Regions from separate parts of the Marinobacterium sp. YM272 genome, predicted to be linked through region 3. Evidence: predicted binding sites of a transcription regulator. Region 3 holds the regulator's gene; each other region holds the start of a gene.
What was found. Region 3 encodes sigma-54, which starts transcription at its own class of promoters, with help from an activator protein. Its sites were predicted from a motif close to TGGCACNNNNNTTGCTNT; they were not measured.
Positions count from the first base shown of each region.

Region 1: glnA (glutamate--ammonia ligase) is a predicted target of sigma-54. The motif match lies at 1,859-1,876, and genes of this name have one in related genera.
Region 2: amt (ammonium transporter) is a predicted target of sigma-54. The motif match lies at 1,663-1,680, and genes of this name have one in related genera.

Region 1 is NZ_CP194171.1:928,947-932,636, forward strand. It holds gene typA (translational GTPase TypA) at 1-1,559, opposite strand, end outside; gene glnA (glutamate--ammonia ligase) at 1,962-3,368, shown strand; gene glnL (nitrogen regulation protein NR(II)) at 3,638-3,690, shown strand, end outside.
Region 2 is NZ_CP194171.1:1,262,299-1,265,988, forward strand. It holds gene ACQUQP_RS05925 (TRAP transporter small permease) at 1-96, opposite strand, end outside; gene ACQUQP_RS05930 (DctP family TRAP transporter solute-binding subunit) at 309-1,319, opposite strand; gene amt (ammonium transporter) at 1,772-3,031, shown strand; gene ACQUQP_RS05940 (capsule biosynthesis protein) at 3,291-3,690, shown strand, end outside.
Region 3 is NZ_CP194171.1:1,365,293-1,368,982, forward strand. It holds gene rapZ (RNase adapter RapZ) at 1-152, opposite strand, end outside; gene ACQUQP_RS06310 (PTS sugar transporter subunit IIA) at 152-619, opposite strand; gene hpf (ribosome hibernation promoting factor) at 647-937, opposite strand; gene ACQUQP_RS06320 (RNA polymerase factor sigma-54) at 990-2,498, opposite strand; gene lptB (LPS export ABC transporter ATP-binding protein) at 2,551-3,276, opposite strand; gene lptA (lipopolysaccharide transport periplasmic protein LptA) at 3,273-3,690, opposite strand, start outside.

The sequences.
Region 1 (3,690 bases), 440 kb from region 3:
TCATAGACCTCGATGTTGGGGTCTATGAACAGGCGGCCGCGCTCCTGCAGGCTGAACAGCGCGTAGCCCAGTGCCTTACCGGTGACCATGGAAACCAGTACGCCGTTGATGCGCGAAACTACTTCACCTTCGCGAACCGGACCATAGTGGTCGAAGATGGAGGTCATGATACCGGTGCCGGACGTCATGGTGAGGAACTGGCTGCGGAAGCCGATCAGGCCCCGGGACGGGATCATGAAGCTCAGACGTACACGGCCCTTGCCGTCCACTTCCATGTTGGTCATGTCGCCGCGGCGTTTACCCAGTTCTTCGATAACAGCACCCTGGTGCTGATCTTCGACATCGATCATCACCTCTTCGTAAGGTTCCTGGATGATGCCATCGATCTCTTTCTGAATAACTTCGGGACGTGAAACGCCCAGCTCGAAGCCTTCGCGACGCATGCTTTCGATCAGTACCGACAGATGCAGTTCACCGCGGCCGGACACCTTGAACTTCTCCGGGCTGTCGCCGGGCTCAACGCGCAGAGCTACGTTGTGGATAAGTTCGCGATCCAGACGGTCCTTGATGTTACGGCTGGTGATGAACTTGCCTTCCAGGCCGGCAAACGGGGAGTCGTTTACCTGGAAGGTCATGGAAACGGTCGGTTCATCGACGGACAGAGCCGGCAGCGCTTCAACGACTTCCGGATCACACAGGGTATCCGAGATGTTCAGTTCGTCGAGTCCGGTGATGCAGATGATGTCACCGGCCTGAGCTTCGTTGACCTCAACACGCTCCAGGCCGTGATAGCCCATGATCTTCAGGATACGGCCGTTACGCACTTTAGCGTGGCGGTCGATCGCCTTGACCACAGTGTTGGTTTTAACCTTGCCGCGAGTAACGCGGCCGACACCGATGACGCCCACGTAGCTGTTGTAATCCAGAGCGGAGATCTGCATCTGGAAAGGACCTTCGGTATCCACGATCGGCGGGTGCACATGCTCGACGATCGCTTCGAACAGCGGCGTCATATCTTCGGCCATCTCTTCCGGGTCGTTGCCGGCGATGCCGTTGATAGCTGAAGCATAAACAACCGGGAAGTCCAGCTGTTCGTCAGTAGCGCCGAGGTTATCGAACAGATCGAAGACCTGATCCATAACCCAATCCGGACGGGCGCCGGGACGGTCGATCTTGTTGATGACGACGATAGGACGCAGACCCTGGGCAAACGCCTTCTGGGTGACGAAGCGGGTCTGTGGCATCGGGCCGTCAACGGCGTCCACCAACAGCAGAACGCAGTCGACCATGGACAGTACACGCTCTACTTCACCACCGAAGTCGGCGTGTCCCGGAGTATCAACGATGTTGATGCGGTAGTCGTTCCAGCGTATAGCCGTGTTTTTAGCCAGAATGGTGATACCGCGTTCGCGTTCCTGGTCATTGGAGTCCATGATGCGCTCGGCGCCTTCGTCACGACGAGCGAGCGTGCCTGACTGCTGCAGGAGTTTATCGACGAGGGTGGTTTTGCCATGGTCGACGTGCGCGATGATGGCGATATTTCTGAGATTTTCTATCACACGGATATACCTAGTTTAGTGCTGAAAGGGAGGCATTATACGTAACGCCTCAAGAACAATCGATTACTGTGTGAACATCCGTTGGCTGGACGTGCTCCGGTCAAACTTTGACGCCGCTGATAGAGGCCAGAAGCAAATCTTTGCGGTATGATGTTTCAACGGTTGCCAAGGGTGCTGTATAGGTGCCGATGGGCCGATATAGTGCATAAAAAGAAGTTGTGCCTGAATTTGGTGCGCCTCTAGGCTAAGCTTTTAGCTTGAGTGCCCAATTTTATTGGCAGTGAGCACAATTTAGGTGCTGGCACGCATGTTGCTTAAACAGCGCCATGGTTAACGCGTTGGAAAACGCGTGGCTTAAATAGAATTAAGCGTCTGGCAAATTCATCGAGTGGAGAGAGTCACATGTCAGAGAATACTCTGAATCTCATTAAAGAAAGCGAAGCGCGCTGGGTTGACCTGCGTTTTACCGATTCCAAGGGTAAAGAGCAGCACCTGACTATTCCGGTAACCGAAGTTGGTGAAGACTTCTTCGAAGAAGGCAAAATGTTCGATGGTTCTTCCATCGCTGGCTGGAAGGGTATCAACGACTCCGACATGATCCTGATGCCGGACGATAGCGCTTCCCTGCTGGATCCGTTCGCTGAAGACGCCACTGTTATCGTTCGCTGCGATATCGTCGAGCCGATGACTGGCCTGGGTTACGAGCGTGATCCGCGTTCTGTTGCCAAGCGCGCAGAAGAGTACCTGAAGTCTACCGGTATCGCCGACACCGCTATGTTCGGTCCGGAACCGGAATTCTTCGTATTTGATTCCGTTGAATGGCACGCTGACATGAGCGGTTGCGGTTACACCGTCAACTCTGAAGAAGCTGCCTGGGCGTCTTCCCACAAGATCGAAGGTGGCAACATCGGTCACCGTCCGCGCGTTAAGGGCGGTTACTTCCCGGTTCCCCCGGTTGACTCCCTGCACGATCTGCGTGCCGCCATGTGCGACGCCATGACTGCTATGGGTCTGGAAGTTGAAGTACACCACCACGAAGTAGCAACTGCTGGTCAGTGTGAAATCGGCGTTGCCGGTAACACCCTGGTCAACAAGGCTGACGAAGTACAGGTCCTGAAGTACTGCGTTCACAACGTTGCTCACTCTTACGGCAAGACTGCTACCTTCATGCCGAAGCCGATCGTTGGCGATAACGGTTCTGGTATGCACGTACACCAGTCTCTGTCCAAGGACGGTGTTAACATCTTCGCAGGTGATGCGTACGCTGGTATGAGCGAAACCGCTCTGTACTACATCGGCGGCATCATCAAGCACGCTAAAGCGCTGAACGCACTTTGCAACCCGGGTACCAACTCCTACAAGCGTCTGGTACCGGGCTTCGAAGCACCTGTTATGCTGGCTTACTCTGCCCGTAACCGTTCCGCTTCCATCCGTATTCCGTACGTAACCAGCCCGAAAGGTCGTCGTATCGAGACCCGCTTCCCGGATCCGATCGCCAACCCGTACCTGGCTTTTGCGGCTCTGATGATGGCTGGTCTGGACGGTATCCAGAACAAGATCCACCCGGGCGATGCTGCGGACAAGGATCTGTACGACCTGGAGCCGGAAGAAGCGGCTGAAATCCCGACTGTCTGCGAGACTCTGTCTGAAGCTCTGGACGCTCTGGAAGCGGACCGTGAATTCCTGACCAAGGGCGGCGTCTTCACCGACGACATGCTGGACGCGTACGTCGGCCTGAAGCGTGAAGAAGTTGCACAGGTCAACATGACTACTCACCCGGTTGAGTACGACCTGTACTACTCCGTATAAATACCGAATTCGGTAGTTTTGAAAAGGCCTCCTGATGGAGGCCTTTTTCGTTTCCGGCGCTGGTTGTGCAAAAACGCATCATCAGCCGCGGTCTACTTTCGGTGCGTTTAAAAAATGCATGCGCACCAATATGGTGCGATAATTCCTATCCAGTCTGGCGAGTTTTCCGGCAGTGCTCCGAATATGCGCAGTTGTGGCGCTTTTGCGAGCATTCTCTACTTGGCGTTTAACTTGCATAAATGAAGCTCAGTTATATAGAGAGCGAGTCAATGTTTCGTCAACAGTCGCATAAACAGATCCTGGATAACCTGACATCGTCGGT
Region 2 (3,690 bases), 100 kb from region 3:
CACGACTACGTTACCGAGGCTGATAAGGCAAATAACAGTCAGTGCCAGCGCAGCCAGGAAACGTTCCGGCCGGGCCTTGGGCGGTCTGGATGACATGTAAACTCCAGAAAGGAAAAAGCCCGCCGCGTGGTAACGGGCGGGCAGGATCAGTTTATAAAAAGTGCCCTCAGGCTTTTGAAAAGCGTTATCGAGGCAGCCGGAGCAAGGCAAAAACAGGCGAAAAAGCGGAGTTTAGTAAACTAAATGAGCATTTTGAGCCTGTTTTTAACGCCGCTACCGGCAACGCAGGTAGCTTTTCAATAGCCTGATCAGTTGTTGCGGTTGGCCACCGCTTCCTTAGCTTCTTTGACCAGATCTTCACCGATCTTCGGAGCCCAGGTGTCGTAAACCGGCTTGGTCGCTTCAACAAAGGCTGCGTGCTGCTCCGGTGTCAGATCGATCACCTCGACGCCGCGCTCCTGGATTTTCGCCAGGGTGGCGTCCAGTTCGCTGCGGGACTTTTCAATCTCCCACTGACCGGCATCGATGGCGGCCTGTTTCAGCAGTGCCTGGTCGTCCGGTGAGAAGGTGCGCCATACACGGGTGCTGACAGCGAAGACCAGCGGGTCAGCCATGTAGTGCCAGCGGGTCAGGTATTTCTGGCCTACCTGGTCGATACGTGCCACGTCAAAAACAGACAGCGGGTTTTCCTGGCCGTCCACGGCGCCGGTGGTCAGTGCCGGCTTGGCATCGGCCCAGCTCATCTGGGTCGGGTTGGCGCCCAGGGTGGAAAAGGTGTCCTGGAACAGCGGTGACCCGACGACGCGGATCTTAAGACCCTTCAGATCTTCCGGGTTGCTGATCGCCAGTTTGGAGTTGGACAGCTCGCGGAAGCCGTTCTCACCCCAGGCCAGCGGAGTGACGCCGCGCTTTTCGATCGCCTGGAAGATTTTCTCGCCGGTTTCGCCCTGGGTGATCGCGTCGATCGCCTGGTGGTCCGGCATCAGGAATGGCAGTGAGAACAGGTTCAGCTCCGGAACCTGGGGCGACCAGTTGATGGTGGAGCCGACGGCCATATCGATCAGACCTGAGCGCATGGCGGAGAACTCCTTGGTCTGATCGCCGGAGACCAGCTGAGCGCTGCTGTAGATCTTCATGTTGATGCGCCCTTCGGAGCGCTCGTTCACCAGCTCGACCCACTTCTCAGCGGCCTGTCCCCAGGGGAAGGCGGCGGGGAGCACGGTGGATACGGTGTATTCAGCCTTGTACTCGGCCTGGGCAAAGGGGCTGAGCAGCAGGCAGGAGGCTGCGGCTGCCAGCAGGGTGCGTCTTTTCAGCATCGGGGCGTCCTTTTCGATCTTTTTGGGCATCGCTTCACAGAAAGCTGTTGTGCTTATTAACTGTGGGCAAGGCGGCACAATATGCCGCAGCCCGTGGCGTTGGTAAAGCATTTGCCGGCCGCAACCTAGAGTAAGTGGCAGCTAGCACGAAAATCGATGCGTCAGCTCAAGTTGTGAACAAGCCTGGCACTGAAAGAGTGCGGGTCGAAGCGCGGCTCCTGGTTGGATTGTGCACTGTTCTGGATGTCGTGCCTCGTGCGGTGCACCTTTTTGGCTGGGTTTGTCTCTCTTTTTCCACAGGCGTTAGCACTTATTGCAAGTAATACAGAGGATTGGAGCAAGTTGGTCCGATGGTTGCTTATTCGTATTAAGAAATTAAATATCCTTTGGGTAATAGTATGGCGGGTTCTGGTGTAGGCCGGAACACGTGAATGCACTGCGGAGACCGACCTATGGAAAATATGGTGCTCGAACTTGGGTACGCCCTCGATACCTTTTACTTCTTAATGTGCACTGCGCTGGTGATGTGGATGGCGGCTGGTTTCGCCATGCTGGAATCCGGTCTGGTGCGCGCGAAAAACACAGTCGAGATATTGAACAAGAACGCGCTGCTCTATGGCATCGCCTGTATCGTCTATCTCGTCGTCGGCTACAACATCATGTACCCGGCTAACCCGGTGAGCTCTGTCATCCCGGGGATCGACTTCCTGCTGGGTGCCGATAACAGCGTTGAGGACGTGGTCGCCGGCGGTGACGGCGCGCCTTACTACTCTGCCATGGCTGACTTTATCTTCCAGGCGGTATTCGCTGCTGCCACCATGTCGATCGTATCCGGCGCCGTGGCTGAGCGGATGAAGCTTTGGCCGTTCCTGATCTTTGCCGTCGTGATGGTCGCTGTGATCTACCCGGTAGAAGGCTACTGGAAGTGGGGCGGCGGTTTCCTCGATCAGCTCGGTTTCCAGGACTTTGCAGGCTCTGTGGTTGTCCACATGGCCGGTGCTGCAGCGGCTCTGGCGGCGGTAATTCTGGTCGGCCCGCGCAAAGGTCGCTTCGGACCGAATGGCGAGGTACGTGCCATCCCGGGTGCAAACCTGCCGATGGCAACCCTGGGTATGTTCATCCTGTGGATGGGCTGGTTCGGCTTCAACGGCGGTTCTGAGCTCAAGATCGCCAACGTGGATGAGGCTAATGCGGTCGCCAAAATCTTCGTCAACACCAACGCGGCGGCTGCCGCCGGTATGGTGGTTGCCGCACTGGTGGCGCGCTTCCTGTTCGGTAAGACCGACCTGACCATGACCATCAACGGTGCTCTGGCCGGTCTGGTGGCGATCACTGCCGAACCGCTGCTGCCGTCCGCTGGTGTGGCGAGCCTCATCGGCGCCGGCGGTGGCGTGGTGGTGGTGTTCTCTGTACTGCTGCTCGACAAGCTGAAACTCGATGATCCGGTCGGTGCGATCTCCGTGCACGGTTCCGCCGGTATCTGGGGCATCTTCGCGGTACTTATCAGCAACCCGGACGCGACCTTCATGGGCCAGTTGATCGGCACCGCCGCCACCTTCGCCTGGATGTTTATCGCCAGCTTTATCGTGCTGCTAATCATCAAAGCGGTTATGGGGCTGCGTGTCAGCGAACAGGAAGAAGCGGAAGGTATGGACGTGCATGAGTGTGGTATGCACGCCTATCCGGAGTTTGGACCGGATCACATCAAATAACGTCAGCGCGTTTACAGCTTTGCCCTCCATCAAAGGCCCTTCGGGGCCTTTTTATCGTTCAGTGGCAGCCGTGCTAAGGCGGGCCGGCAAGAGTTCCGCTGGTATCAGGTGAAAGCGGTGAGTGACTCAATGTGGCAGGCGACGGGGCTGGCGGTTTGTTGTCTCCATATCGAAAGGTCAACGTGGTAGGATGCGTTCCGGTTTTGGGAAGCTATGCAAAGCCTCCTTCGCTTGGATGTAACTCAAGGATTGACACCAGTTGGCAGTAGAATCTCGTTCATTTTTGATGTTGCAGGGTGTTGCTTCTCCCTTTTTTGCACGCCTCGCCGACGCTTTGCGTGCATGCGGTCACAAGGTCTATAAGGTTAATTACAACGCCGGCGACCTGGCGTTCTGGTTTCCCCGGGGCGATCACGCCCATTATCGTGGCACTCTGGAGCAACTACCTGCGTTCCTTGAGTCGCTTTGGCAGAAATGGGGTATTACCGATCAGATCCTGTTTGGTGATCGACGGCCGGTGCATCGTGCCGCGGTAGAAAGTGCAGAGCGCTTTGGCGTGCGTACCCACGTATTCGAAGAGGGCTATTTCCGGCCGTTCTGGGTCACGCTGGAGCGTGAAGGTGTCAATGGTCACTCTCTCTTGCCGCGGGATCCGGACT
Region 3 (3,690 bases):
GGGTGTTCCGGGTCGCCGAGCATCTGGTCGATCAGGTCAGGCAGAAGACGGGCTGGCAGGTTGTCGATGCAGTAGAAATCAACGTCTTCGAGCGCCTGCAAGGCTGTGCTTTTGCCTGAGCCGGAGCGACCGCTGATCACGACAAGCTTCATTAAGCCCCCAGTTTCTCCATCTGCGTTATGAAGGTGGAGTAAAGCTCGGCGGAGGTCTCACAGCCGCGCAGCTTTTCCCTGGCGTCGCGCTGGCTGAACAGCTCGGCCAGTCCCGCCAGTGTCTGCAGATGCTCCTCTGCGCCGTCTTCGGGCACCAGCAGGAAGCAGAGCAGGTCCACGGGCTGGTTGTCGATAGCGTCAAAGTCTATCGGCGTCGCCAGTGTCATCACCAGTGCCACCGCGCTTTCGCAGGCGGGCAACCGGCAATGGGGGATCGCAACGCCATCACCGATACCGGTACTGCCAAGGCGTTCCCGGTTCAACAGACCGGCAAAGATCTCTTCCGAGGGGGGATTACCAGACTGGCCAGCGAGAGTATCGCTGGCCAGTTCGAGGGCTCTTTTTTTGCTGACGACATCGGCGTGACAGAGAGTGCGCGATTCGTTCAGCAGTTCAGTTAAGTTCATTATCTGACAGGAGCGTCCGGTTTTCGTTTATTTGTGCGCCTTCATCTTTTCCTTGTGCTTGATGATCTGGCGATCAAGTTTATCCACCAGTCCGTCGATGGCTGCATACATATCATCGTGTTCGTGCGTCGCGAAAATCTGGCCGCCGGCCAGGTGAAGATCGGCTTCGGCCTGTTGACGCTGCTTCTCAACGCTCAGAGTCACCTGGGTGTTGGTGATGTTATCGAAATGGCGCTCCAGTTTGTCAAACTTGGTACGAACATAGTCGTTAAGGGCATCGGTCAGTTCGACATGATGGCCAGTGATGTTGATCTGCATACGTTTTCTCCTAGTCACAATGCACGCTTTTTTATCGTGCTTTCCACTTCAATTAAACCAGACGCTTCCGCTCATTAGAAGGCGGAATTGCCATCGCTTCACGATATTTTGCAATCGTGCGTCTGGCGACGTTGATTCCCTGTTCGTCCAGCAGTTGAGCGATCTTGTTATCGCTGAGCGGTTTGCCCGGATTTTCCGCTGACACCAGCTTTTTGATCAGCGCGCGGATGGCGGTGGAGGAGGCTGCGCCGCCGTCCGAAGTGCTGACATGGCTGGAGAAGAAATACTTCAGCTCAAAGATGCCGCGCGGCGTGTGCATGTACTTTTGTGTGGTGACGCGCGAGATGGTCGATTCATGCATGCCCACCGCTTCGGCGATGTCATGCAGCACCATCGGTTTCATCGCCTCTTCGCCCTGTTCAAGAAAATCGGACTGGCGTTCAACGATCTCTGTGGCCACCTTCAGCAGGGTGTCGTTGCGGCTCAGCAGGCTCTTAAGGAACCAGCGCGCCTCCTGCAGATGGTTCTTGAGGAAATTGTTGTCGGCGCTGTTGTCGGCGCGTCGGATCAGGTCAGCATACTGGGCGTTGATCCGCAGTTTCGGCGCGGCCTCGGGGTTGAGGTTGACCGCCCACTCACCCTTGATTTTGGTGACCACCACGTCGGGGATGACATATTCCGACTGGCTCGGATTGATCATCGCGCCGGGTTTCGGGTTCAGCGACTGGATCAGGCGGATGATCTCCTGCAGTTGCTCTTCCTTCACCCGCATACGCCGCAGCAGGGTTTTGTAGTCGTGGTTGCCGAGCAGTTGCAGGTGCTCGCTGACCAGCCTGAGTGCGTCCTGCAGGTACGGGGTGTCGGGGTCCAGCTGGCGCAGCTGGATCGCCAGGCACTCGCTCAGGTCGCGGGCTGCAACGCCGGGCGGGTCGAACTGCTGGACACGGTGCAGGACTGCTTCGATCTCGTCCTGCTCGGTCTCGATGAAGTCTTCCGGGTACTGGCGGGTGAACTGCTCGATCAGCTCTTCCACTGACAGGGTGAGATAACCATCCGGCTCGATACCGTCGATGATCGCTTCAGCCACCAGACGGTCGTTATCGCTCATCGGTGTCAGGTTGAGCTGCCAGATCAGGTGGTCCTGCAGGGTCTCGTCGCGGGTGTCGTTATCGCCCGGTTCCCAGTCATCATCGCGCGCGGGAGCGGAGGCGGCCGGGGTCGTCTGGTAAGTGTCATCCCAGGAACTGTCAGTGGTCAGCTCGGTCGGGATATCCTCGCTCCAGCTGTCTTCCGGGGTATCTTCGTAGCTTTCTTCGCGCTCGGATTCGCCACTTTCGGCGGCTTCAGGTTTTTCCTGGGTGTTATCGCTCTCATTGCCGTCGTCGCTGCCCGGCAGTTCGTTATCCTCTTCGCTGACCTCGAGCAGCGGGTTGCTCTCCAGCGCCTGCTGGATCTCCTGCTGCAGATCCAGCGTCGATAGCTGAAGCAGACGGATCGCCTGCTGCAGCTGTGGCGTCATGGTGAGTTGCTGACCGATTTTGAGCTGTAAGGATTGCTTCATACTACTACGCGATAAACCATTACTGGGTCGGTGTTAGTGGCGCCCCAGGCTGCTAGAGCCTGAACTGCTCGCCAAGGTAAGCCTGACGTACCTGCTGGTTTGCCAGGATCTGTTCCGGGTTGCCCTGCGCCAGGATCCCGCCGTCACTTACAATATAGGCGCGCTGACAGATATCGAGCGTCTCACGTACGTTGTGATCTGTGATCAGCACGCCGATGCCCCTGTCCTGCAGGTGTCTTACCGTCTGCTTGATATCCCCGACGGAGATCGGATCTACGCCTGCAAACGGCTCATCCAACAGGATGAAGTGGGGCTCGGTTGCCAGGGCGCGTGCGATTTCCACGCGGCGGCGTTCACCGCCTGACAGCGACATGCCGATGCTGTGTGTCAGATGGGTGATATGAAACTCTTCGAGCAGCTGTTCCAGCTTGGCTTCACGCTGCGCCTTGCTCAGGTCTTTGCGTGTTTCCAGGATGGCAAGCAGGTTGTCTTTAACGCTGAGCTTGCGAAATATGGACGCTTCCTGCGGCAGGTAGCCGATACCGGAACGGGCCCGGCCGTGCATCGGTAGCCGGGTAATGTCGTCCTGGTTGATGCGAATCTGGCCGTGATCCGCCTTGATCAAACCGACGATCATATAAAAACAGGTAGTCTTGCCGGCGCCATTGGGGCCCAAAAGGCCAACGACCTCGCCGCTGCTGATCTGCAGCGATACATCACGCACGACCTGGCGGCTTTTGTAACTCTTGGCCAGGTGGAGGGCTTCAAGCTGCATCATGGGTTGTCTCCAGCCTGCTTGGGCTGAATCACCATTTTGACCCGTTGGTCGCCGCTTTCGCTGCTGAAGGCGTTAACTATCGCTTTGTCCATGTTGTAGACAATGCGCTGGCCGGAAAATGTGTCTTTTCCCTGTTCGACGCGGGCTTCCTGCGTGATCGTGATTTCCTGCCGGTTTACCCGGTACTCCATGCGCAAACCGTAGGCATGGGTGACGGGGTCATCGGCGTTGGGTTTTTGTTCAAATTCTGCCGGTCGACCAATAGATACGATACGGTCTACATCGCCGTCCGCGCTGCGGTAAAGCTCGACCTGGTCGCCGCGAATTTTCATCGAGCCCTGTTCGATTTCCACGTTGCCCCGGTACACGGTCACGCCGGTGTTGTCGTTCATGCTGGCGCTGTCGGCGCCGATC